DNA from 3 places in the Corynebacterium sp. 401_CJEI genome. Region 2 is predicted to be linked to each of the others. Evidence: predicted binding sites of a transcription regulator. Region 2 holds the regulator's gene; each other region holds the start of a gene.

Region 1 (8,094 bases), on a different contig from region 2:
CGTTGTCTGCCCCGGCTTTTCCGGGACCTGCACTGCGGTCACCGGCAGGTCAGGGTGCACGCGCTGCGCGACCTCAACCTGCTTTTCCAGCGGTTGTGCGGGAAGGCTTGATGTTGCGGTTAGCTCTTCGTGGTAAACCACCTTTTCTATGCTCGGGGCGAGGGCATACGCCACGCCTGTGATAGCTGCAATAACAAGTAGTGGCGCAACGAGGATGCCTGCAACGACATGGATTCGGTGCAGTAATGCTCGTGGCCCACCATTTTTCTGAGTCTGTGCGACGGGGTTTGCGGCTGGCGTTCCAGCGGCATCGCCTGTGGCTATTGAAGTCATGCCTTATTAGTCGGACGAACTGCCCCAGTTGTTCCCCAGCAAGCTCACTTTTATTACTTCCAGGGGTAGCCATTCGGCCACGCGCCTCGTTGTCGGCCACCTTGTGCGCAACTACCCGTCGTTAAGCACGCGTACCCTCGTAGACATGGCTTACCCAGACGTGTACCGCGCCGATGAAAACCGCTACGAAACAATGCCGTACAACCGCTCCGGCGGCACGGGGCTGAAGCTTCCAGCCATTACGCTGGGACTTTGGCATAACTTTGGTGATGACCGGCCGCTGGAAACGCAGCGTGAGATCCTGCGCACCGCGTTCGACCACGGCGTCACACACTTCGACCTCGCCAACAACTACGGCCCACCGCAGGGCTCTGCGGAGGCGAGTTTCGGTCGCATCATGGCCAAGGATTTCGCTCCTTACCGCGATGAAATGATCATTTCCTCCAAAGCCGGTTGGTACATGCAGGATGGTCCCTACGGCTTCGGCGGCTCGCGGAAGTACCTCGTGGCCAGCTGCGATGCCTCGCTGAAGCGCATGGGCCTGGATTATGTGGACATTTTCTACCACCACCGCCCCGACCCGGATACGCCTATCGAGGAAACCGTCGCCGCCCTCGACTTCCTCGTCCGCTCCGGTCGCGCGCTCTACGTCGGCGTGAGCTCCTACTCCCCCGAGCTCACTCGTCGCGCGCAGAAAATCGCCCGTGAGCTGGGCACACCGCTGACCATTCACCAGCCGAGCTACTCCATGTTCAACCGCTGGATCGAGGACGAACTGCTGGCAACCTGCGCCGACGAAGGCATGGGTGTCATCGCCTTTTCCGCGCTTGCGCAGGGGCTTCTCACCGACCGCTACTTGGATGGCGTGCCGGAATCCTCGCGTCTCGGGGCGCACAAGATGAACTCGGGGTTCCTCAACGACGACACGCTCACCGCCATCCGCGAGCTCAACGCCATTGCTTCACGACGAGGCCAGTCCCTGGCACAGATGGCCATCTCGTGGGTGCTCCGCCGTGACGAAGTGACCTCAGCCCTGATCGGTGCATCCTCGGTGAAGCAGCTGAAGAACAGCCTCGGCGCCCTGGACGCTGCACCGTTTAGCGATGAAGAACTCGCGGAAATCGACAAGTGGGCTGTCGACCGCGGGATTAATCAGTGGCAGGGCGCTACGGAGTCTGTGTAGGGAGCTCATCGAGCGCCGGCAGCACATACTCAATCAGCTCATCAATCTGCTCTTCCGCATCCCGCTTCGAGGTACGAAAGTTGATGCTGACGTGGTTGATACCGAGCTGGCGCTGGGATTGCAGCAGTTCAATGAGCTTGTTGCGGCCAAGGCGGTACCCGAAGTGGCCACCCTGCGCGGGGGCGTCGGGGTCTTCATGCAGGTCAATCCACAGTGATTCCAAGAAGGGCTTGAACACGCCCTCGCCGCACTCCTGGGCCACCGCCTCCTGCCAGTTGGCGATGTTTTTCTTCTGCATCTCCAGGCCTTTGTGGTACATGAACCACCCGTCGGTATGCGCGGCCTTCCACTCCAGGCTCTGCTGACAGGAGCCGGTGGCCAACAGCGGAACTCGGCGGGCCAGCGGCTTGGGCACCACATCGGATCCGCCCATCTTGCCCTCGGACCACCGGATAGGCCGGTAGCTAGTGCTCAGGGCCTTTTTATAGACCTCGATATGCTCGCGGAAACGCTCACCCCGCTTGCCTTTGTCCTGGTTAAAGGCGGGAAACTCCTCGGGTCGGTCCCCAGTGGCAACGCCGAAGAGGAAACGACCGTCGGAAAGCCTGTCCAGTGTGGCAGCGCGCTTGGCCATCACCAGCGGATGCTGGAAGGGCACGACGACTGCGCCGGTGCCGAGCGCGATATCGGTGGTGTGTGCGGCGATGTAACTGAGGTACATCCAGGGGTCGTAGACCTGGCCGACGTCGCCGAATGTTTCCACGCGCAGCGGGATGTCGCGTGCCCACACCGCCGCGATGCCTGCGCGTTCGACTTTCTGAATCAGCCGAATCTGGTTGCTCAGCGCGTCCTTGGGCTCGGCTTCGGCGTCCTGCTCGATGGGCAGGCTGAGCCCCACCGTGAGTCGGCCCGGCGCGAATGTGCGCTGGTAACCGGGTAGTTCGTCGATGGGCTTGTCCGAAAGATCAAACAGCGAGCTCATGGTGCTCCACGGTAGTACAGCTCGAGGTGCGGCACTCGTCGTTAAGCTGGAAACATGCTTGAGGATGTCATCATCGTCGGTGGCGGCCAAGCTGCCCTCGCTACCGCCTATTACTTGCACAAACGCGGCATTGATCCGCTCATTCTGGACAATCAGCCCGCTCCCGGCGGCTCCTGGCGCAATGTCTGGCCCTCACTGACGCTCTTTTCCACCCCGGACTTTTCCAACCTTCCGGGCATCCAGATGCCCAATTATGACGGTTTCCCGCCCGCTTCCCACGTGATTGACTACCTCAACTCCTACGAAAAGCGCTACGAACTGCGCGTTCAGCGCCCGGTCGCCGTCACGCACGTCTCCCATGACGGCACCTTCCACCTCACCAGCGATGCCGGTGACCTCGAATCCCGCCAGCTCATCGCCGCCACCGGCAACCGGCCCTTCGTCCCGCACTACCCCGGCACGACCGCCGCAAAACAGTGGCATTCGGCCAACTACCCAGGTCCCGAGCCATTCGAAAGCTCCCGCGTTGCCGTTGTCGGCGCGGCGAACTCCGGCGCACAAATTGCCTCTGAACTGGTACTTTCCAACATCGACACCACCTGGTTCACCCGCCACGAACCACGCTGGATGCCCAACGACGTCGACGGCCGCGTCCTGTTCAAACGCTACCGCCAGGGCGCCACCGACAGCATCGGCGACATCGTCGTCCTACCGCCCGTCCGCAAAGCCCGCGACTCCGGCGCACTCACCTGGACGCCCATGTTCTCCTCGCTTGACGACGTCCACGCGGACCACCTCATCTGGTGCACCGGTTTCCGCCCAGCGCTCGGCCCTTTCCGCAGCATCGACTCTGACCTCATCGAGTTCGTCGGCTACGGCGACTGGGTTGGCCCCGGTGCCGCCACGATTATGGGCGTTGGCCCCTTCGCTAAGCGCGCGGCCGAGCGGGTGGCTGCCCGTCTGTCAGCATGACCTGCATCAACAGCATGTCCAACCATCGCCCGTTCTTCGTCCCCACCTGCGGCAGTAGCCCAACACGCTGAAAGCCATACTTTTTGTGCAGCGCAATCGACCCCTCGTTACTGCCTTCTATCGCCGCAGCCAAGACGTGCTTTCCCGCCTCGCGAGCAGCATCGATGGTCGCGCTTAACAGTGCGCCGCCATCCATGCGATGCGATCCTCCGCACTGACAGTGTCATCATTCCAGATGGCGACGGTGTTGATTACGGCTTCGTTGTAGATCTCCGCGATTGCCGCGGCGTCCTCCCGCGTTGCGTGCCGGATGATCATGGTTTTGCTCCCCGCTGTCTGTGCTGTTTATCTGCGCTCTGCTTTTATGAAAGCGAGATTACCAAGCTTTCGTTTTCGAACTGGTGTTTTATTTATGTTTTTGGACCAGGGCCTAGCGTACGCCCTGCAAATGCCCAGCTAAACGGTGCCTTTATAGTCGGCTAACCATCTTCGAAAACTCCTCAAAATTCTCTTTCATTTCTCTTTACAAGCCAGAAAAGCGCCTGTATGATAGCAAGTAAGTTCGAAAGAAAACCGACAACCATTGGAGCACCAGGGGGATCCAATGAAGTCCGAACAAGTACCCGAACCATATTGGGCTCACGAAAATCCTGAAGATGAGCTCTCAGCACTCGCGCGGGCTACCAACCGCGCCCAACTTGAGTTAATTAAAGCCTGCTGCCCTGCAGGTGATGATGACGTTGAAAACCATGCCGCTCGCATCAGCGTTCGGTTGGGAATCACTCGCAGTGAGGCACTACGTATCTGTGACATTGGCCTGTTGCTGGAGAAAATGCCACAGTTGGCGGAATATGCCCGGGAAAGCTGCGCATTATCCATGCGGCAACTCGGCATCATTGCACATGGCGTAGTCGGCATCGAGCCTGATCAAATACCCGATGCAGAGAAGAAGATTCTGGCATTGGTTACGCCACGGAAGCGTCGTCAAGCAATGATTGGTCCTCGCACGCTCACCACCAAAATTGGTGATATTGCTGCGGATTTGGATGACCGCGCTCGTGCCGACGGCACAATTCCCACCATCACCGATACGGAATCGGTGACTCTGGTGGAACGTCCCGACAGCTACTCCCAAATCATTCTCACCCTGCGGCCGGACCGCGCCTATTTCGCCATGTGCGCAATTGAAACGGTCTTCCGCGCGAATGAGGAAATGACGCAGGCGGATGCATTTGTGGAACTGATCCACCAGCGCACCAATGCGGAAGTTGTGCTCAATGTTTTCCGCGAGCCCCACAGTGATGATGCCTGGCTGGACGGCGCCGGCTGGCTTGGCGCGCTGGTCACGGAGGAGTGGATGCAAAAGGTGACGCATGTCCGCCTCTCAGCAGACAGCGCCACCAATGGTTACCGTCCAACTCCAGCGCAGGTCGCCCGCGTCCACGGTCGCGACGGCACGTGTCGCTTCCCCGGCTGCGAAGTCCCAGCGTACAAGTGCGATATTGACCATATCGCGCCGTACAACCAGGAAGACCCCGAAGCCGGTGGCCCCACCGACACACAGAATCTGCACTGCCTATGCAGGAAGCACCACAACCTGAAAACCCACAAGCTCTGGGATATCACCGCTTATGAGGACGGCTCAGAGGTGTGGTCCTCTGCCGACGGCGTTACCGCGGCGACCGTCCCGGCCGGACCATTAGCCGGGTTCGGGCGACAGACATTTGACAAACGCGCTACTCAGAAGACGAAAGCACGCCATGACCACTACATGAAGTGGTGGCTGTCATTCGCGGCTGTGCCAGATCTGGTCTTTGATGATGGGGAGGATTAACCCAGCGGACCACCGCAGTTCGGCCATGCGCCAGCACCCTGGGAGGCAAGCACGCGCTCGCCAATCTCAATCTGCTGCTCCTTGGTGGCCTGGTCAGCCGTCGGTGCGTACTGGTCACCGCCGTGGCCGCTCCAGGTCTGCTGCGAGAACTGCAGTCCGCCGTAGTAGCCGTTACCGGTATTGGTCTGCCAATTTCCGCCGGACTCACAAGCCGCAACCTGATCCCAGGCGCTGACTGATGCAGCGTTAGCGGCCGCGGTCGGGGCAGCAATCATGCCTGCTGCCACAGCGGCGGATGCGATGAACTTACCGGAAAAACGCATAAAAAGAGAACACTCCTAAAGGGTTGACTTTTCTCTTGGGCGACCAACCTACGCGCACCCTCCCCCGTCCTGTCAACCCGTATCCTGGAAAGCATGTCCGTGGCAGATGTCGTCCGCAAGACCGAGAGAAGGATCAACGCGCTGGCCGCCAAGCGTTCCAAAAACGCTGGTTGGGAACCGGAAATCATCGGTTTCACCGGGTACGGAAATGCAGAGCGCGTGCGCGTATTCGGCCGTGTCCTCCTGAAGGATCCGGCCAAAAAACGAGACGAAGAACGAAACAAAAAACGCGGATTTTGGCAGTTCTTTACCGTCGAACTCGCGGACTTTCCCGTCACCATCACTGCCGGCGACCGCACGGTGGAAACCACCACGGATAGCAACGGCTATATCGAGGTACTAATCAGGAATCACGGCCTCGAACCCGGCTGGCACGAAATTACCATCAACGACACTCCTGCAGAGGTCCTCATCCTCTCCCCGGAGACCAAATACGGCATCGTCTCCGATATTGATGACACCGTGTTGGTCACCATGCTGCCGCGCGCCCTCATCGCCGCCTACAACTCCTGGGTCAAGGAGACAGACGAGCGCAAGGCCGTCGCTGGCTTCAGCGAGTTTTATGCGCAGCTTCGCCGTCGTTACGCGAGCAAAACCGACGAGGACACGGACGTCCCCGTCATCTATCTCTCCACCGGAGCGTGGAACACCTTCAGCACCCTAAAAAAGTTCCTGCACCGCAACAACCTGCCGAAGGGCCCACTGCTTCTCACCGATTGGGGGCCAACGCCCACCGGCCTGTTCCGCTCGGGCAAGGAACACAAGAAGGTGCGACTTCGCGACCTGTTTATTGACTTCCCCGAAATCAACTGGATTCTCGTCGGCGATGATGGCCAGTACGACCCGCTCATCTACGGCACGGCCGCGGCGGAGCATCCGGACAAGGTCGCGGCAATCGCAATCCGCAACCTCACTCCCAGCGAGCACGTGCTCTCTCACGGCACGGCGGTGCCAATTGAAAAGCTGGAGAACAAGGAGGTCCCGTTCATCGAGGGCGCAGACGGCTTTGAACTGCTCAAACAGATCGACCAACTGCCGCAACCATGATCTACCTCCGCCATGCCCGTATTCACGATGATGCCGAGCTCCCGGCGTACGTCGTAAAGCTCGCCCTGCCCTTCCCCATGGCCTTCACCACGCCGATTACCATTCTGACCGGCGAAAACGGCAAGGGAAAGTCGACGGTGCTGGAGGCGTTGGCGTCGGCGATGGGTGTCGATACGGACGGTGGCTCGCGATACAAGACGCAAGAGCGCACCTCCCCGGTCCCACTGGCGCTGACCAGGCGCAATCCCCCGGACACGTTCTTCTTTCGCGGCGACGCGCACCTGAACCTCGCGCGCTATTACGAGTCGCTTGGGGCAGCTACCAGGTGGCAGAGAAATGGCAGACCTCACCCAGATGAGCCACGGCCAATCCATCATGACGCTGGCCGAACGCCGCTTCAGTCCCGAATCACTGATTTTCCTTGACGAACCCGAGGCCGGACTGTCGGTCCTACGCCAACTGGAGCTCCTCGGCCGCCTCGGCGCGCTCGCGGAAGCCGGCGCACAAATCATCATGGCGACGCATTCCCCCATCCTGCTCGCCACGCCAGAAGCAACGATTATTTCGCTTGACGACGCCGACACCACCCACTTCGAAGACACCCTCGCGGTACGGGCAACCAGGGATTTCCTGGCCGATCCGGTCGGCATCGCAGACTACATGGTGGAGCGTTTTACTTCGGATTCTTAAGCCCCAGCGCCGCCACGACACCCAGGGCCGACAGTGCCACCGGCAACCACATCGCGTCACTCATGGCGGTGGTGAAGTCGCCACGGTTGCTGCTGAGAGCTGCGGCCATGACGGTAGCAATCAGCGCGCTGCCCAGCACACTGCCAATCTGGCGGATGGTGTTGTACACACCGGAGGCGGCACCGGCGAGGGACGGGTCGATGTTGCGGGTGGCAGCCGTCGACAGCGTGCCCCAAATAAACGCGTTTGCCACACCGAATGCGGCGCCCGGCAGCAGCAGCCACAGCACGGAGAGGTCCTCGTGGATGAGGTAGTGGAACCCGAGCATGCCCACCAGCGAGGACCCAAAACCAATCAGCGCGAACTCGCGGAACTTCAGCCGGTCCAGCATTCGCCCAGTCCACGGTGCCATGACACCGGAAATGACCGCCTGCGGCACGAGCAGTAGTGAGGCCTGGATGGTCGATAGGTCGCGAGCATTCTGGGCGAAGAGGATGATTGGGAAACCAACCGCGACCACCAGCGCCCCCGTCACAGCAATCGCCAGCGAGGAGATGGTGAAGTTGCGATCCTTAAAAAGGGACAGTGGCATCAACGGTTCGGCCGTGGTCTTGGCCTCCCACGCGGTGAATAGTCCAAGAACCACCACGCCACCGGCAATCAGTGCCCA
Region 2 (8,094 bases):
TGGGATATTTAAAGCATATTCTGCCGCAGCGTCCAGATCTGAAAATCATTATCACTTCCGCGACGATTGATCCGGAACGGTTCGCTCGTCATTTCGCGCCTGACGACGAGCACCCTGCGCCCATCATCGAGGTGTCGGGGCGCACCTACCCGGTGGAAATCCGCTATCGCCCGCTGGTGCGGACCGTTGTTGCGAAGAATGGGCAGGAAAAGGAAGTCGCCATCGAGCAGATCGATGGTGTAATCGCTGCGTGTGAAGAGCTGATGCGGCTTGGCGACGGCGATATCCTGGTGTTCTTTTCGGGTGAGCGAGAGATCCGAGAAGCTGCCGAAGCCATCGAGGGCAAACACTGGAAAGGTGTAGAAGCCGTTCCACTATTCGGTCGGCTATCTAATGCAGAGCAGCATCGGATCTTCACTCCGCATTCCGGGCGTCGCATTGTGCTGGCGACCAACATTGCGGAAACGTCGCTGACGGTCCCTGGTATCGAGTATGTCGTCGATACTGGTACCGCACGCATTTCCCGCTACTCCACCCGCACGAAGGTGCAGCGCCTGCCAGTTGAGGACATCAGCCAGGCATCCGCGAATCAGCGCTCTGGACGCTGTGGCCGTGTAGCTGATGGTGTGGCGATTCGTCTCTACAGCGAAGAGGATTTTCTCTCGCGCCCCGAGTTTACGGATCCGGAGATTCTGCGCACCAATCTCGCTTCGGTTGTACTGCAAATGATTTCACTGCGGCTTGGCGCGATTGAGGACTTCCCCTTTGTCCAGCCACCAGAGCACAAAGCAATCCGCGATGGCATTAACCTGCTCACAGAGCTTCAGGCTATTACCACCACGTCGGGGTCTGATGCCCCCGAGCTGACGGACATCGGCCGACAAATTGCCCGTATCCCAGTCGACCCGCGTCTTGCCCGCATGCTGGTCGAAGGGTACGAGAACACCACTCTTGGGGCGGTAACCGTCATTGTCGCCGCTTTGTCTCTGCAGGATGTTCGCGAACGTCCACTGGAGTTCCAAGCTCAGGCAGATCAGCTACATGCCCGTTTTAAGGACACCACCAGCGACTTCAACTCCCTACTGAAGCTCTGGGAGTACCTGGAGGAAAAGCGTCGCGAGCTTAGCGGTAACCAATTCCGCAAGATGTGCAAGCGCGAGTACCTCCACTATCTGCGCGTTCGCGAGTGGCAGGACTTGGTGCGTCAGCTCCACCAGGCAACGGCCGAGCTGGGCTGGCATCTTTCGGCCCGCAGCTCAACCAACGGTGTCGACAATCCCGACGAGGTGGCAAAGTCACTGTTACCGGGTCTGTTATCGATGATTGGTACGCGCGAGGGCGAGGGCAAGGAATTTACTGGCACCCGCAACACTAAGTTCCTCATTCACCCCTCGTCCGCGTTGGCAAAGAAGCCGCCTCGCTGGGTGATGGCTGCGGAAATCGTCGAGACCTCGCGCACTTTTGCGCGCAACGTCGGCACGATTCAGCCGCAGTGGCTAGAGAAGGTAGCCCCTCATCTGCTCAAGCACCAGTACTCAAAGCCTCACTGGTCTACTAAGCGCGGTGCAGCGATGGCTTACCAGAAGTCGACGCTCTACGGCGTGCCCGTGGTGGTTGACCGTTTGATGCCTTATCACCGAGTCAATGCCGACGCCGCCCGCTCGATCTTCATTCGCTCTGCGCTTGTCGACGGCGAATGGAACACACATCACGAGTTCTTTAAGAACAATCAAGACAAACTTGCCGAAGCCGAGAAGATCGAGGAAAAGCAGCGTTCCCGCGGCATTGTCGTCGATGACGACGTGCTCTACGCGTTCTACGACTCCAAGCTGCCCGCCTCTATCACCACGGCCACCAATTTTGACCGCTGGTGGAAGAAAACTAAGCCCAAGCAGCCAAATCTACTGGACTTTGATCCCAATAAGCTGCTCAACCCCGAAGCCGGCGACATCGACGACAACGCCTTCCCCGAAATGTGGCAGCAGGGCTCGGTCGATTTCTCTCTGTCCTATAAATTCGAACCGGGCGCCCCTGATGACGGTGTGACTCTCCGTGTCCCCGTGCCTCTTCTTGCAGGTCTGCGTGAAGATGGCTTCGACTGGCAGGTACCAGGTCTTCGCGCTGAGCTCGCGGAAGCCTACATTCGCACTCTGCCGAAGGCACTGCGGAAGTCCGTTGTCCCCGCCCCGGATTTCGCACGCCGCGCGCTGGAGACGATGACTCCGTACTCAGGCCGCTTCGTCGATGTTTTTGCCGATGCTTTACGACGACTCGGAGGCTCGGGCATCAATGGTGCAGACTTTGCCCCTTCGAAGCTGCCAGCACACTTGCGCTTTAACTACGCAGTGGTCGACCGCCATGGAAAGATCGTCGATCAGAGCCGAGATCTTGCTGCGCTTCGAGACAAGCATGCCTCGACGGTCTCAACTGCTGTGTCGAAACGTTCGAAGTCTGCAGCACGCGAAGCTGTGAAAAAGTGGACTTCAGAGAACTTGGGCGCCGTCTCATTAACGGTCAAAAGTAATGTCGACGGTCAGTCCGTCACGATGTATCCGACGCTGGTGACCACCAAGGATGGCGTGGCCATTGAGGTCAAACCAACTAAGGCTCAGGCTGAGGCGACGTTGGCGACCACAAACTTGACAATGCTATTGCGGGATTGCCCAGTAAATGGTGCACAAATGACTAAGGGGCTTCCACTCCAGCAACGTGTTGGCGTGGACGCATGGCCACATGGGGGCGCCGATGGGCTTGTCGAGGACTGCCGTGTCGCAGTGATTCGCGACCGTATGATGGCTGCCGGCGGCCCGGTCCGCGATCCGAAGGAATTCGACAAACTACTCGAACACGTTCGTTCTGGAGTCGCCTCAGAGGTGCGCCAATTGGTCGTCGGCGTTGCCCAGGCAATGCCTCGTTATGTCTCGGTGGTAAATCAGCTAAACAAGTGGGAAGGCGATGCTATTGACGATATGCGTCGCCAGCTGGAGTTCATGTTCCCTAAGGGCGCTGTGGCAAGGCACGGTTGGCAGCACCTACGACATTTGCCACGTTATCTCCAAGCGATGGAGATTCGGCTTGAGGAAATGAACCGTGACCCGGACCGTGATGCCGAACGTGAAGATGAGGTGACTGAGGCCCGCGAATACTTGGCGGCAAAGCTTCAGCAGCTGCCTAAGGCACGTTCGAATTCCGCGGAGGTACGGGATATTCAGTGGCTCATTCAAGAGCTGCGCGTCAGCCTTTTCGCACAACGGCTGGGTACCGCCCAGAGCGTATCCCTGACTCGAATAAAGAAACGTGTGGATAAACTGCGTTAGTTCTTTTTAACCTCGTTGCCATTAGCCTGCGGTCCTTTCCCCTTGCGCATGCTGGCAATCTCTTGCGCGAAATCGTCCGCGGAGGAAAAGGACTTGTACACCGAAGCGAAGCGGAGATAGCCAACTTCGTCCAGTTCTTTGAGCGGCTCAAGGATGGCAAGGCCGATATCGTTTGAGTCCACCCGGGGCGTGCCTTTCTCGCGGAGGCTCTCCTCCACTTTTTGTGCAAGTTTCTTCAGCTGAGACTCTGATACTTCGCGCCCCTGGCACGCACGTCGAACACCCTGGATAACCTTTTCGCGGTTGAATTCCTCAGGGATTCCATCCCGTTTAACGACCATCAGCTGCGAGCGTTCAATCGTAGAAAAACGTTTGCCGCAATTCAGGCATTCCCTTCGGCGACGAATCCCCATACCGTTATCTATCAACCGTGAGTCCAAGACTCGTGTCTGATCATGATGACAAAACTGGCAATACACGGTCTCCAGTCTACGTCCCACCCCAACACCGGAAACTGGAATGATTATTGCGCGGAGTAGGAAGCGTACGTAGACGTAAAGGTGCTTTCGACCGCCTCACTTTGTCCCTGTTCAAAGACCATGCTGCCGAAAACTCCGAAGAAAGCACCAAGCCCTAGAGCCCATACCGCCATCAGGCGAGTCAGGTTAGTGCCTGCGGATACATCACTACGATTGGACTGCTGCGCCCTGCTAACGGATAGAGACGGACGCCCGTAGTTGACCGAGACATGACTGGGCCGCGACCTGTCCCTCCGCATTCGCGCCGATGAAGCCCCATTTCGATTGCGCTGTGCAATACGTGCACGCTGACCGGGCCGAACGATGTGCTGTGTGCAAGACGCACTACGTTCACCCCACACCAACGGGGCTTTCCGTGTCGTCCGAGCAGGGAGCTCGGAAACTTGAGAAAAGTCAATATCAGATGTGCTGCTAACACCAAGTGCGGTTGAAACCGTAGACATCATGTTTTCTCCCTTTCCAACGTTGACTCTCCCACCGTTGCCGGCCTGGAGAGAATAAGAGTTGTACGACCGTTTCCCGACGCTGTGGAGACTATGTCCAAGGGCGGATGCGGAGAATCCGTCTAGACCCTTTCATCAAACGACTGTTCGAGTAACTTGTCATGTTCGATTTATAACACCATGTTCGAATATTGTCTACTGCTATCCGGATTTATTTTCGATTTTCGACATCATCACCGCCTCCGAGCACGGATAATGTACACGTTTTCTAAAGAATTCAAGGGCGCACAGTGTTCGATGCTCGACGATTCGAACAGTTTTGAGTTATGATTCATTCGAAAGAGTTTGAGAAGGGATGTTCCATGGCTCAAAAGAAGAAAGCGAACCCTAAAACACTCACCGATCGGCAGCGTCGGATTCTTGACGTCATTTCGGATGCCGTCGTACTTCGCGGATACCCACCGAGCATTCGAGAAATTGGGGATGCTGTGGGCTTGAATTCCACCTCGTCGGTGGCATACCAACTCAAGGAGTTGGAGAAGAAGGGCTTTCTCCGCCGCGACCCACACAAACCCCGCGCGGTAAACGTAAGGGATTCGAAGTCCTCCGCTGGCACTTTCACTCCGGTAAAGCCTGGGCCAAAGGCTACTGGCACCACCCAAACTCCCGAGATGCCAGAGGACATGCCAGAGCCAATCTTCGTTCCTATCGTTGGACAGATTGCGGCTGGCAACCCTATTTTGGCGGAGCAGCATGTGGAAAGTCACATGGCACTTCCGATGGAGATTACGGGCTCTGGTCAGCTATACCTACTCAAGGTCGTGGGTGATTCCATGGTTGACGCGGGCATTCTCGACGGAGACTGGGTGGTAGTCCGTTCCCAAGACGTGGTCGAACAGGGAGATTTCGTTGCAGCCCTGTTTGAAGATGAAGCAACAGTCAAGGAATGGCACGAAGACGCTGCTGGCAAGTGGCTCATGCCCCATAATCGCGCCTTTGACCCACTCCCCGCGGAGCACGCCAAAATCCTCGGCAAGATTGTCAGCGTCCTACGCAGCCTCTAATTTCCCACATTTTCGTTGCCCGAAACAGACATAAACGGGCATACTGGGAACAGATAGTAAAGCTGAAATTTCTTAACAGCTAAGGAGCGGGGAATGTACGCAGAGGAACGCCGCCGGAAGATTGCGTCTTTGACAGCAGTCGAAGGGCGCGTGACGGTCGCTGATCTTGCGGAAGCTTTCGATGTCACAGCAGAGACGATTCGCCGTGACCTAGCTCAGTTGGATGCAGAGGGCGCAGTTCACCGCGTACACGGTGGCGCTGTGGCTACTCGTTCTTTTCAGACTGTTGAGTTTTCAGTTGCCGCTCGAAAGAACGCGCAAAAGGACGCGAAGCTCTCTATTGCCCGCTGTGCTGCGGATTTTCTGCCTGACTCTGGTGGTGGAATTTTTCTCGATGCTGGAACTACCACCGAGGCTCTTGCAGAGCTGATGGTCCACTCCCCTGATAACCGCCGTTGGTCGGTTGTCACAAACTCTCTTCCCAACGCCATCACACTCGCAGGATCGAACCGCATTGAGCTTCAACTCCTTGGCGGCCAAGTTCGCGTCATTACTCAGGCGGTTGCTGGCGATACGGCACTCCGCACTCTCGCGGTTATGCGTGCCGATGTCGCTTTCATTGGTTCTAATGCCTTGACAATTGACCACGGTCTTTCTACTGCTGATCCGCAGGAAGCGGCGGTAAAGCGCGCGATGATTACGAATGCGCGCAAGGTCATCGTTATGGCGGACTCGACGAAACTTGGCCGCGACTTTCTCGTCAGCTTTGCAGCATTGGAAGATATCGACGTCGTGATTACAGATTCCTCTGCCCCGGAACAGTTCGTCAACGATCTCAGGGAGCAAGGTGTCGAGGTTGTGGTTGCTTCATGATCCTGACCTTGACTGTAAATCCGTCAATCGATCGACTTGCTCGACTCGATACGGAGCTCAAGCGAGGTGGCGTGTTCCGCCTACCAATGGCTGAGGACATGGCTGGTGGCAAGGGAATTAATGTGTCCAAGGCGTTGCACTACGCCGGAGAAAAGACGCTCGCGCTCTACCCGGCATCGGACTCCGGAAAATTCACGCGCCTGTTGGAAGTCTCTGGCATACCCCATGAAGCCATCAACACGACTAACGAAGCCCGCGTTAATCTCACACTCGCAGAGCCAGATGGGACGACCACCAAGCTCAATTCCCCTGGCATGACATTGACGAAAGCGCACCGTAGGCGTGTCCTGGAGAAACTTATCCACCATGCTAAACACGCCACGTGGGTAGTTTTCGCAGGTTCATTGCCCCCTGGTGTCCCCAGGGATTTTTACGTTCAATGCACCGAGGCGGTGTATTCGGTCAACCCGAATATTCGTGTTGCTATGGATACGAGCGACGGCCCACTGACTGAGGTCGTTCGCGCATTTCCAAAGGTGCGACCTTTTTTGATGAAGCCGAACGCCTACGAACTTGGTCAAATCATTGATCAGGACGGCGAAGAACTTGAGGCCGCTGCAGCCGAAGGGAACTATCTTCCCGTAGCGCAGGCTGCTCGTGCGCTGAACGAGCTTGGCGTTTCCGAAGTCCTGGCCACTCTCGGCGAAGCAGGGGCGGTGCTTTCAGTGAAGTCAGGCGGTTGTTTCGCTGCTACCTCCCCCTCGATAGTCGCTCAGTCGACGGTCGGTGCTGGAGACTGTGCTTTGGCCGGCTACGTTATGTCCCGCGAACGCGGTGATAGCTACCAAGATGCACTAACCACCGCCGTAGCTTATGGGGCGGCGGCAACCAGTCTTCCCGGTACGACCATCCCCTATCCAGAACAGGTTCACCCCGAGGCCGGCCGGTTATGGCAGCTCGACACTTAGCTTTTCGATGCCTAGATAAGGAGCATTAGAAAACCATGTCTTCTTCGGCAGATTTTTCCGCTATTGCATCAGACCTAGCCGATGAGTCGACAGTGTTCCTTGACCTAGATATCGGTCCGCAAAAGGAGAAGATCCTTAACTATCTCATCGCTAAAGCTGTAGAGACCGGCCGCGCCACCGACAGCAACGGCATCGTCGCAGCAGCCCTCGAACGCGAAGAGAAGGCCCCGACAGGTCTGTCGGGAGGGATAGCCATCCCCCACTGCCGCCATGAGGACTGGTCGAAGCCGACCCTGATGTTTGCCCGCTTAACCAGCGCTACAGAATTCACCACACCAGATGGGCCGGCGGACCTGCTCTTTTTCATTGGTGTCCCATCTAGTAACAGCGATGTCCACGTCGATATTCTGGCCGCACTCGCAAAAGCACTTCGCGATAAGGGGTTTCGCGCAGCTCTTCGCGGTGCTGAAAGCGATGAAGAGACTGCCCGGATCATTAGCGAGCACGTCACCAAAGCGCCTCGTCGGAAAGCGAAAAAACCTCCGGCGAAGACCAATATCGTCGCCATCACGGCCTGCCCCACGGGCATCGCACACACTTATTTGGCAGCCGAAGCGCTTACTGGCGCGGCAGAAAGCATGTCTGATGTCACACTAACTGTAGAGACGCAGGGCTCGGCAGGAACCCAGGAAGCCCCCGCAGAGGCAATTGTCCGGGCCGACGTGCTAGTAATCGCAGCCGATATTGGGGTTACGGGGCTTAAGCGCTTCAGCGATAAACCACAGGTCAAAGTGCCAATTCGTAAGGCAGTCAATGAACCTACTGCGGTTATTAAACAAGCGAAGGCAAAAGCAGAACAATCACGGGTTCGCGCCTACGACCGAAAGGCG
Region 3 (8,094 bases), on a different contig from region 2:
GCCACTTCACATGCGTCTGCCGAAGTTGAAGGGCTTCAAGAACCCGGCGAAGGTCACCTTCCAGGTGGTCAACGTTTCGGATCTGGAGCGTCTGTTCCCGAACGGTGGCGACGTCACCATCGCCGACCTGGTTGCAAAGGGCGCTGTCCGCGCTAACCAGCCGGTGAAGGTCCTCGGCGACGGCGACATCAACGTCTCCGTCAACGTCACCGCAACCAAGTTCTCGGGCTCCGCAAAGTCCAAGATCGAGGCTGCAGGCGGCTCTGTCACTGAGGCCTAAAGCATTTAAGCTTTAACAAAAGAGCTCTTAACCCAAGTGGTTAAGAGCTCTTTTTGTATTGAGGGGGAGGAAAGGGGAGGGGAGGGCAGCGCAAACCGCCCGCTTACAGCAGGCCGGTGTGGCGCAGAGCCTGCTCCAGTCGGTCGATGTCAGCGTCCGTATGGAGCGCGGTAATGGTCAATCGCAACATTGCCTCACCACGGGGAACCGTCGGGTAGCGAATCGCAGGTATGTACACGCCTAGCTCCGCCAACCGTGCTGAGGCGTCCATCGCTTCGGCCTCGTCGCCAACGGGCAGTGGGATGATTGCAGATGCGGGGTCTGACTGTGCGTCAACCAGGGAGCGGACGCGCGCAATATTACGCTGCAATCGCTTGACGACGTCCCCAGCCTCCAACTGCTTCAACGCGGCGCGGATAGCTGCGACGGAACCGGGGTTCATCGACGTTGAGTACACGAAGCTACGGGCTTGATTGCGTAGCAGGTCGCCAACTGGTGCGGAGCAGAGAACGTATCCTCCTTCGACACCGAGAGCCTTGCTCGCGGTGCCGACCACAATGTCCGGGTGAATGCCCAGGTGCGCTGCGGTGCCACGGCCTTGCTCTCCGATAACGCCGACGCCGTGGGCGTCGTCAAGCATCAACCATGCGTTGTGACGGCGACAGGTGCGCTCGAGTGCGGGGCCGTCGATGACCTCGCCTGACATAGAGAACACGGAGTCGGAGATGACAAGCTTGTGGCGGGCGCTCGATGCTGCGAGGAGACGGTCGAGTGCCTGGTAGTCAGCATGTGGAAAGACCGTGACGTTAGCTCGGGCATTGCGGCACCCGTCGATGATGGAAGCATGGTTGGCGGCGTCGGAGAAGATTTCCACGTCGGCGGTGGCGATGGCAGCGATGGTTGAGTGGTTCGCCTGGTAGCCAGTCGCAAAGAGAACGGCATCGTCGAAACCGAAGAACTGCGCCAGTTCATTCTCAAGTGCGCTGTGGATGCTAGTGCCGGTGGTCAGGCGAGAGCCGCCGGACCCGGTGCCGAAATGTCCAATTGCCTCGGTGGCAGCTGAGATGAGTTCAGGGTGCGTGGACAGGCCGAGGTAGTCCGAAGAAGAAAACAATAGGTAGTCGGCTCCGTCAATTCGGCTATGCGGTAGTTGTGCGGTTTCGAAAGTGCGCAGTGTGCGGGCAAGTCCTGCACCGGCCCAGGCCGTGTTTCTTTGGGCGGCGATTGCTGAGAGGTCGCTGCTGAGGCCGGTAGTGTCCGTCGAGAAACTGGCGTCAGCTGGGAGCTCGATATAGACCGGCGTGTTCTCCAGGTAATCGATTAGCTCGGGGATATCGGTGCCGGGTTCAACGATGAAAATGCGAGTACCAAGAGTGCTGCCGTGGTCCTTGATATTGGGGATACGGTGGAAGATTCCGTCCAGTGCGAGATAGCCACGCGTGTAAAAGGGATCGTCGGAGAGGCAGATTTCTGCGACGATGCCCGGGGCGCAGTGAACCTTGGATGCGAGGATGAGCGCCTCGTGAAAATGGTCCTTGGCGCAGTCCTTGCTGGGGTGTGAGATGGCATCAAAAGTGGAAACCCGTACACCGCGGACTGGGTTTGGGTCGAGCCGCTCACCGGAGGAGGCATCGATAAGAGCGGCGCCGCGAAGACCCGTGAGTGAATAGGCCATCTCGACGGCGATATCGGCGGCCTGTATACCTGCAGCGTGTAGGCGTTGAGTAATGAGCTTGCGGGCGTCCCCAGGGCTGGAGTTCGACTCTAGAAAGGGGACTAACGCCGACACGGTGCTGATGGTCGACTCATCAATCTTGTCCGCAGTGATGTGAATTGTGTCGGCTCGCCCCTTGTCGTGGTGAAGTGCACGGCTAGTCATAGCAGAAGCCAACTGAGGTAGTTCGGTGGCCGGTGCAAGACGCTCAGCGCCAGAGATATGGCAGCCATCGGCGCTGGAGCGCATGCGGATGCTGTAGGTACTCACAGAGCAAAACTTTAACACTGTTCAAGTTTTGTTTGAGAAGGTTGGGTGGAGCACATGAGAGGGCGGGGGCTCAGAGGGGATGAGCGCTGGAATCGTCGTCAAGCGAAAAGAGGGTGATTGACGGGGCGCTGTACTAACGGTGATATAGAGGCGTATTGCGACGATATGGAGAAACGCTGGTAGACTCACTACGTCAAATACTGTCAATTAAAGGTTTGAGGAATACGTCATCCGCGTTGCTTAACTAAAACGGAAGACTACTGGCGGATAAGCGGGTAAGTCTTTCGGGAAAAGCGTGGGAGAAGCGGATTTCTTGACCTCGGGAGGATGCACGTGGCTTCCGGTCTCATTGCGGCGTTGCGCGATCCCGATTTGCGTAAGAAGATCTTCTTCACTCTGACGATGATCATTCTGTACCGAATCGGTTCGCAGATTCCAAGCCCTGGTATCGACTACCAGTTGGTCAACGCGCAGCTCGAGCAGATTTCGAAAGATCAGTCCAGCGTTTACTCGCTGATCAACCTGTTCTCAGGTGGCGCTCTGCTGCAGATGGCGATTTTCGGCATCGGCATTATGCCGTACATTACGGCCTCGATTATCGTCCAGCTGCTCACGGTGGTGATTCCACACTTCGAGCAGTTGAAGAAGGAAGGGCAGTCGGGTCAGACGAAGATGACCCAGTACACCCGCTACCTCACAGTAGCGTTGGCGTTGCTGCAGTCTGCGGGCATTGTGGCCATGGCAGACCGTGGCGCCCTGCTGGGTGGCTCGCAGTCGCTGCTGGTCAAGGATGCGGGTGTCTTTGACCTCGTGGTGATGGTCGTTGTGATGACCTCCGGTGCCGTGCTGGTCATGTGGATGGGTGAGCTCATCACGGACCGAGGTGTCGGCAACGGTATGTCGCTGCTGATTTTCTCCGGTATCGCCGCTGGTATGCCGGCACAGGGCGCGAACATTCTGCGCTCCACTACCGGTGTCGTGTTCGCCACCGTGATTGTTGCGGTGCTGATTCTCATCATCGGCGTTATTTTCATTGAGCAGGGACAGCGCCGTATTCCGGTGCAGTACGCAAAGCGCATGGTTGGTCGTCGCCAGTACGGCGGATCTTCCACCTACCTGCCGCTGAAGGTGAACCAGGCCGGTGTTATCCCGGTCATCTTCGCGTCCTCGCTGATTTACGTGCCGGTTCTGATTACCCAGATTGTTCAGTCCGGTCAGTCGAATCCGAACATGGACAACTGGTGGCAGCGCAATGTCATTCAGTACCTGCTGGCGCCGTCCAGTTGGCAGTACATTCTGCTGTTCTTCCTGATGATCATCTTCTTCTCCTTCTTCTACACCTCCGTGCAGTACGACCCGCACGAGCAGGCGGAGAACATGAAGAAGTACGGCGGATTCATTCCGGGCTTCCGCCCAGGGCGTCCGACTGCTGAATACCTGTCCTACGTCCTGATTCGCCTGCTGACTGTCGGCTCGCTGTACCTGGCGCTGATTGCTGTTCTGCCAAATGTCGCTCTTGATATGGGGCTTGGCGACGCGAACTCGGGTACAGGCGGTATGTTTGGAGGTACAGCCCTGCTGATTCTGGTCAGTGTTGCGCTGACGACGGTCAAGCAGGTTGAAAGCCAAATGATGCAACGTAACTACGAAGGGTTCTTGAAGTAATGCGACTCGTACTTGTAGGTCCTCCCGGTGCAGGTAAGGGCACTCAGGCAGCTATCCTCTCGGAGAAGCTCGGTGTCCCGCACATCTCCACCGGTGACCTGTTTCGCGCAAACATCGGTGAAGGCACTCCGCTCGGTATTGAGGCGAAGTCCTACATCGACGCCGGCAACCTTGTTCCGGACGACGTGACTGTGCGTATGGTCGAGTCCCGTCTGAACGAGGACGACGCCGCCAAGGGGTTCCTGTTGGATGGCTTCCCGCGCACTGTTGGTCAGGCAGAAGAGCTGAAGCGTCTGCTGTCCAACCTCGGTACTGAGCTGGATGCGGTCGTACAGTTCGACGTTTCTGAGGATGTCGTAGTCGAGCGCATGCTGGCCCGTGGTCGCGCAGACGACACTGAAGAGGTCATCCGCAACCGCATGCATGTGTACACCAATGAGACCGCTCCTTTGCTGGATTACTACTCGGAAAAGATCATCAAGATTGCCGCTGAGGGATCCGTTGAGGAGATTAACGAGCGCACGATGGCCGAGCTGGAGAAGCTGAACTAAGCTCCTGGCGTGCCGGTAATTGGTGCTCTGGCAACTTTGCGTTGGTCGGGCCGATGGGTTTGACCCGTAGTAGATGGTTATTGAAGCCGCCCTTCCGAACCGTTGAGGTTTGGAAGGGCGGCTTTTGTGTTGAGTGGGCTCGGGAAGGGGGGGCTAGTTGGCTTGAATGGTGTGGAGCTAAACGGGAAAAGAAATACGAAGAAGAGTATTGACGTACTCGAATGGGTGTGCGATATTTGTATGTAGTAGGGGATAGTTAGGGAAGTAAAAGCGAAAGCGATTTCTAGGGGATTCGAGGGGAGGGGAATGATGCGACCTAATCAACCGCAAGGTCAGGAGCCGTCAAAGGGGCTGAATCAAGCACTGTCGGTGTCGCAGATATTAGACTTGATAACTCAATTCGAAGCTCTGTCTCGGTTAGTTGTGGAGAGCTTCGGTGATTTATCACCAGTTCATATGCGAGACGCCTATGCATTGGTTGAGAGGGCTCGGAAGCGCCTAGCCATAGTTGACGCGGAGTACTTGGCGGCGCTTGCGCCGGAGATACCTTCATCGAATCACCGGAAAGTTGCCTGGCTGGCGGAAGAGTCTCATATTTCCCGTGCGGAGGCTCGTCAGCGAATTAGTTGTTTAGGGCGGCTCCGGAAGGAAGCGGAGCCTTTTTCGTCGAAAAGCGATGATGAAAGAATGCCTGCTCTGCGGGACAAGGTATCCGAAGGGGTCGTAGGGGCGGATGCGGTTCAAAAGATTGATAAAGCTGTCAAAGATCTCCCGAAGTCAGAACATGCGCGGGTGGCGCAGGCCTTGGATGAGCATGCCAGTGAGGTTGTGACACAGGTGCGTGTCGACGACTTGGGTGCGCTGTCACATCGACTGCGGGCGATGTTGGGATTGGATGACCCATATACGGATGAGGACAGACAGCGGCTGCGGGGAGTGAAGGTCGGGCCACAACGAGCCGACGGTATGAGTCGGTTGACGGGGCTGATTACGCCGCACTTCGCGGCGATGCTGAAGAGGTTGCAGGCTGACTACGGGCGGCCGGGTGGACTCTTGGAGGAAGGCGCTAAGGATGAGCGCGCTCCAGAGCAGCGGTTTCATGATGCACTTGAGGCTGCGGTCGATGCCGGTTTTGGGATAGGTGCGACCTTAAAGCCGGTGCGGGGCACCACGTCGGTTGTCACTGTGGCCCATATTTCGGATATCGCGAAAATAGCGGGCGTAAAGCTGCAGGGCACGGATGGTTGGAAGCTACCGGGGATGGGGAAAGCAATCAGCGATGGTGGCGTGCGAATGTCAATCGCTGAGGCGATAGAGAAGGTTGCGGCCGGAAATTCGTTCTTGCAGGTTTTGGGAGACAAGGGGCAGAGTCTGTTTCTTGGCCGATCGCAGAGACTAGGGACGATGGCCCAGTACCTTGCGCTGTGCGGCGAGGAGGGCGGATCTTCCGCGCCGGGCAAAGCTGCGCCACCGGCTATGTGCGATATGCATCATATTGAGTCCTGGGCGAGGGGCGGGGCAACGGACATTTCAAATCTGACATTTGTTGACCCCGGTACGCATCGAAAGATTGATGACAATCGGTCGAATGACAAATCCTGGTGGACGTTGCGGCCGGATGAGTGTGAAGGGGAGCCTGTCGAGGCGGAACGGGTGGTGTGGATTGAGCCAGGAAAAGACCGAAAGACGAATGATTCATCGGAAGAGAAAAACAGGAACTCGAATCAAGATTCAAACGCTTTTGATAACCCAGGACGTTGGTTGCGGCGAATACTTCGGCAAAAAGGGGCGAAGCGTAACCAAGGCGATAAGGATGACGCTGACCCCGGCGGCGCAGGCGGGTGCGGTGCGGACGTGGATGACGAAGGGGGGGGGCGGGCGGTAACGAGGCGCAGGGGTAACGCTGGCGGGAGGTGAAGACTCTTTTGGGGCGAGTACAGCAGAAGTGCTCCGGCCGTCGTAGCGAAATCAGAGCGTTACGGCAGCGGAGAGTTGATGCTGGGTGAGTTCCCTGGATTGAACTGCAGGTTAGGGCTACTGGAAGTCCTGAATGATCTCGTCGATAAGCGGCTGTGCGGCCTCGGCACCAATATTCGCGAAAACGAACTCTTGGTAGATGCGGTTATCCTCGTCGATGACCATAACGAAAGGGGAGCCCTTGTTGACGCCGCTAAATGCGTGCTTGCCGGGTAGCTCGTATGGCACGTAGTTCTCGACGGACTCAGCCTTTTCATTAATCCGGCTGACAGTGGCCGGGTCCTCGGCCGTACTGAGCATCGCAGTGCCGCCGTCGCCAACAGCCATTACGCAGGTGAAGCCATGTACGCTCTCGCTGCCAAAAATGACGGGTTTAGAGTCATCCGACTCGACGCAGCTGCCAATCGCCTCCTTAATTGAATCAGGTGTGAAGTTTTGGATTGACTCAGGCAGTGCAGAGGTGCCCATGAAACCCGAGGTGCTTCCAGGGGCCTCCGGCGATTCCGCAGCAGGGGAAGTGGAAGGGACAGTCGGCGCTGGCGCCGGTTCGGGGTTGCTTGAGCATGCGCCAATCAGGAAAAGCGAGCTGGCAGCAATAACAACGCCAGCAATCTGCGTGGACTTCAACAGTGAATGCATGCCAGTTATCGTAAGGCAGCTCATCTTTGGGAGTAAACTGCGCGAAAATTGAAGCAAGTCGATTGCGGATCAACTGTCACCAATGAACATCCATAAAAATTCCCATGCAACGCGATGCAAAAATGTATGAAGTAAAGAGCTGGCTGGGGTAGCGGTGCCTTCGTAGGTGGTGGGATGCGGCTAGCCGGTGGTTCTTTTCTGAGTCAGAGTAGACTCAACCAGCGTGATGAGTTTTCGACGCCGCCGTAAAGTAGTTCCTGCCCGCACCGAGGGAGAGTTGGATGCGATGCAAGCGGCCGGCGAGATCGTCGGTCGTGCATTGCTAGCCTGCCGAGATGCCGCTAAGCCAGGGGTGACCACGGCGGATCTCAATGAGATTGCGCATCAGGTCATTACCGATGCGGGTGCAACGCCATCTTTCCTTGGTTATGAAGGTTTCCCGGCATCTATCTGTGCATCCGTGAATGAAGTTATCGTCCATGGCATTCCGTCCTCGGCCACAGTTCTATCCGAAGGTGACCTGGTCTCGATTGACTGTGGCGCAATTTTGGACGGTTGGCACGGCGATTCGGCACTGACTTTCGGTGTCGGAAAGCTGAGTGAAGATGTCGAAAAACTAAACATCGCGACGTCGGAGGTCCTCGCCGAAGGTATTAAGGCCATGGTGCCGGGTGCTCGCCTCACCGATATTTCATATGCGCTTGAAATGGCCACCCGTGAGGCTGAACTGCGCCACGATATTGAACTCGGCATCGTCGATGGCTACGGCGGGCACGGCATCGGGCGCGAGATGCACATGGATCCCTTCCTCCCCAACGAAGGCAAAGCAGGCAAGGGCCCCCGCATCGTCGAAGGCTCCGTGTTGGCCATCGAACCGATGCTCATTCTCGGCGGCGAGTGGGGTAGCGATGAGCTTGACGACGGCTGGACGGTCGTCAGCGCTGATCGAATGCCGGCGTCCCATTGGGAACACACAGTTGCCGCCACGGCGGACGGCC

The links. Region 2 encodes LexA, which represses DNA repair genes until DNA is damaged. Its sites were predicted from a motif close to CGAACANNTGTTCG; they were not measured.
Region 1: a site for LexA is predicted at 3,865-3,878, ahead of ADM64_RS05430 (HNH endonuclease signature motif containing protein). Genes of this name have one in related genera too.
Region 3: a site for LexA is predicted at 4,699-4,712, ahead of ADM64_RS04130 (HNH endonuclease signature motif containing protein). Genes of this name have one in related genera too.

The regions. Positions count from the first base shown of each region.
Region 1 is NZ_JVIP01000020.1:43,643-51,736, forward strand. It holds gene ADM64_RS05410 (PepSY-associated TM helix domain-containing protein) at 1-333, opposite strand, end outside; gene ADM64_RS05415 (aldo/keto reductase) at 479-1,516, shown strand; gene ADM64_RS05420 (LLM class oxidoreductase) at 1,500-2,498, opposite strand; gene ADM64_RS05425 (FAD-dependent oxidoreductase) at 2,553-3,470, shown strand; gene ADM64_RS10680 (GNAT family N-acetyltransferase) at 3,427-3,666, opposite strand; gene ADM64_RS11200 (GNAT family N-acetyltransferase) at 3,645-3,788, opposite strand; gene ADM64_RS05430 (HNH endonuclease signature motif containing protein) at 4,075-5,304, shown strand; gene ADM64_RS05435 (transglycosylase family protein) at 5,301-5,627, opposite strand; gene ADM64_RS05440 (App1 family protein) at 5,721-6,734, shown strand; gene ADM64_RS11130 (AAA family ATPase) at 6,731-7,159, shown strand; gene ADM64_RS11135 (AAA family ATPase) at 7,110-7,424, shown strand; gene ADM64_RS05450 (DHA2 family efflux MFS transporter permease subunit) at 7,408-8,094, opposite strand, start outside.
Region 2 is NZ_JVIP01000009.1:52,394-60,487, reverse strand. It holds gene hrpA (ATP-dependent RNA helicase HrpA) at 1-3,317, shown strand, start outside; gene nrdR (transcriptional regulator NrdR) at 3,314-3,796, opposite strand; gene lexA (transcriptional repressor LexA) at 4,662-5,363, shown strand; gene ADM64_RS02215 (DeoR/GlpR family DNA-binding transcription regulator) at 5,457-6,236, shown strand; gene ADM64_RS02210 (1-phosphofructokinase family hexose kinase) at 6,233-7,204, shown strand; gene ADM64_RS02205 (PTS fructose transporter subunit IIABC) at 7,240-8,094, shown strand, end outside.
Region 3 is NZ_JVIP01000018.1:41,308-49,401, forward strand. It holds gene rplO (50S ribosomal protein L15) at 1-280, shown strand, start outside; gene ADM64_RS11220 (aminotransferase class I/II-fold pyridoxal phosphate-dependent enzyme) at 384-1,571, opposite strand; partial or broken gene ADM64_RS11225 (6-carboxyhexanoate--CoA ligase) at 1,581-2,243, opposite strand; gene secY (preprotein translocase subunit SecY) at 2,592-3,929, shown strand; gene ADM64_RS04125 (adenylate kinase) at 3,929-4,480, shown strand; gene ADM64_RS04130 (HNH endonuclease signature motif containing protein) at 4,937-6,397, shown strand; gene ADM64_RS04135 (hypothetical protein) at 6,515-7,096, opposite strand; gene map (type I methionyl aminopeptidase) at 7,323-8,094, shown strand, end outside.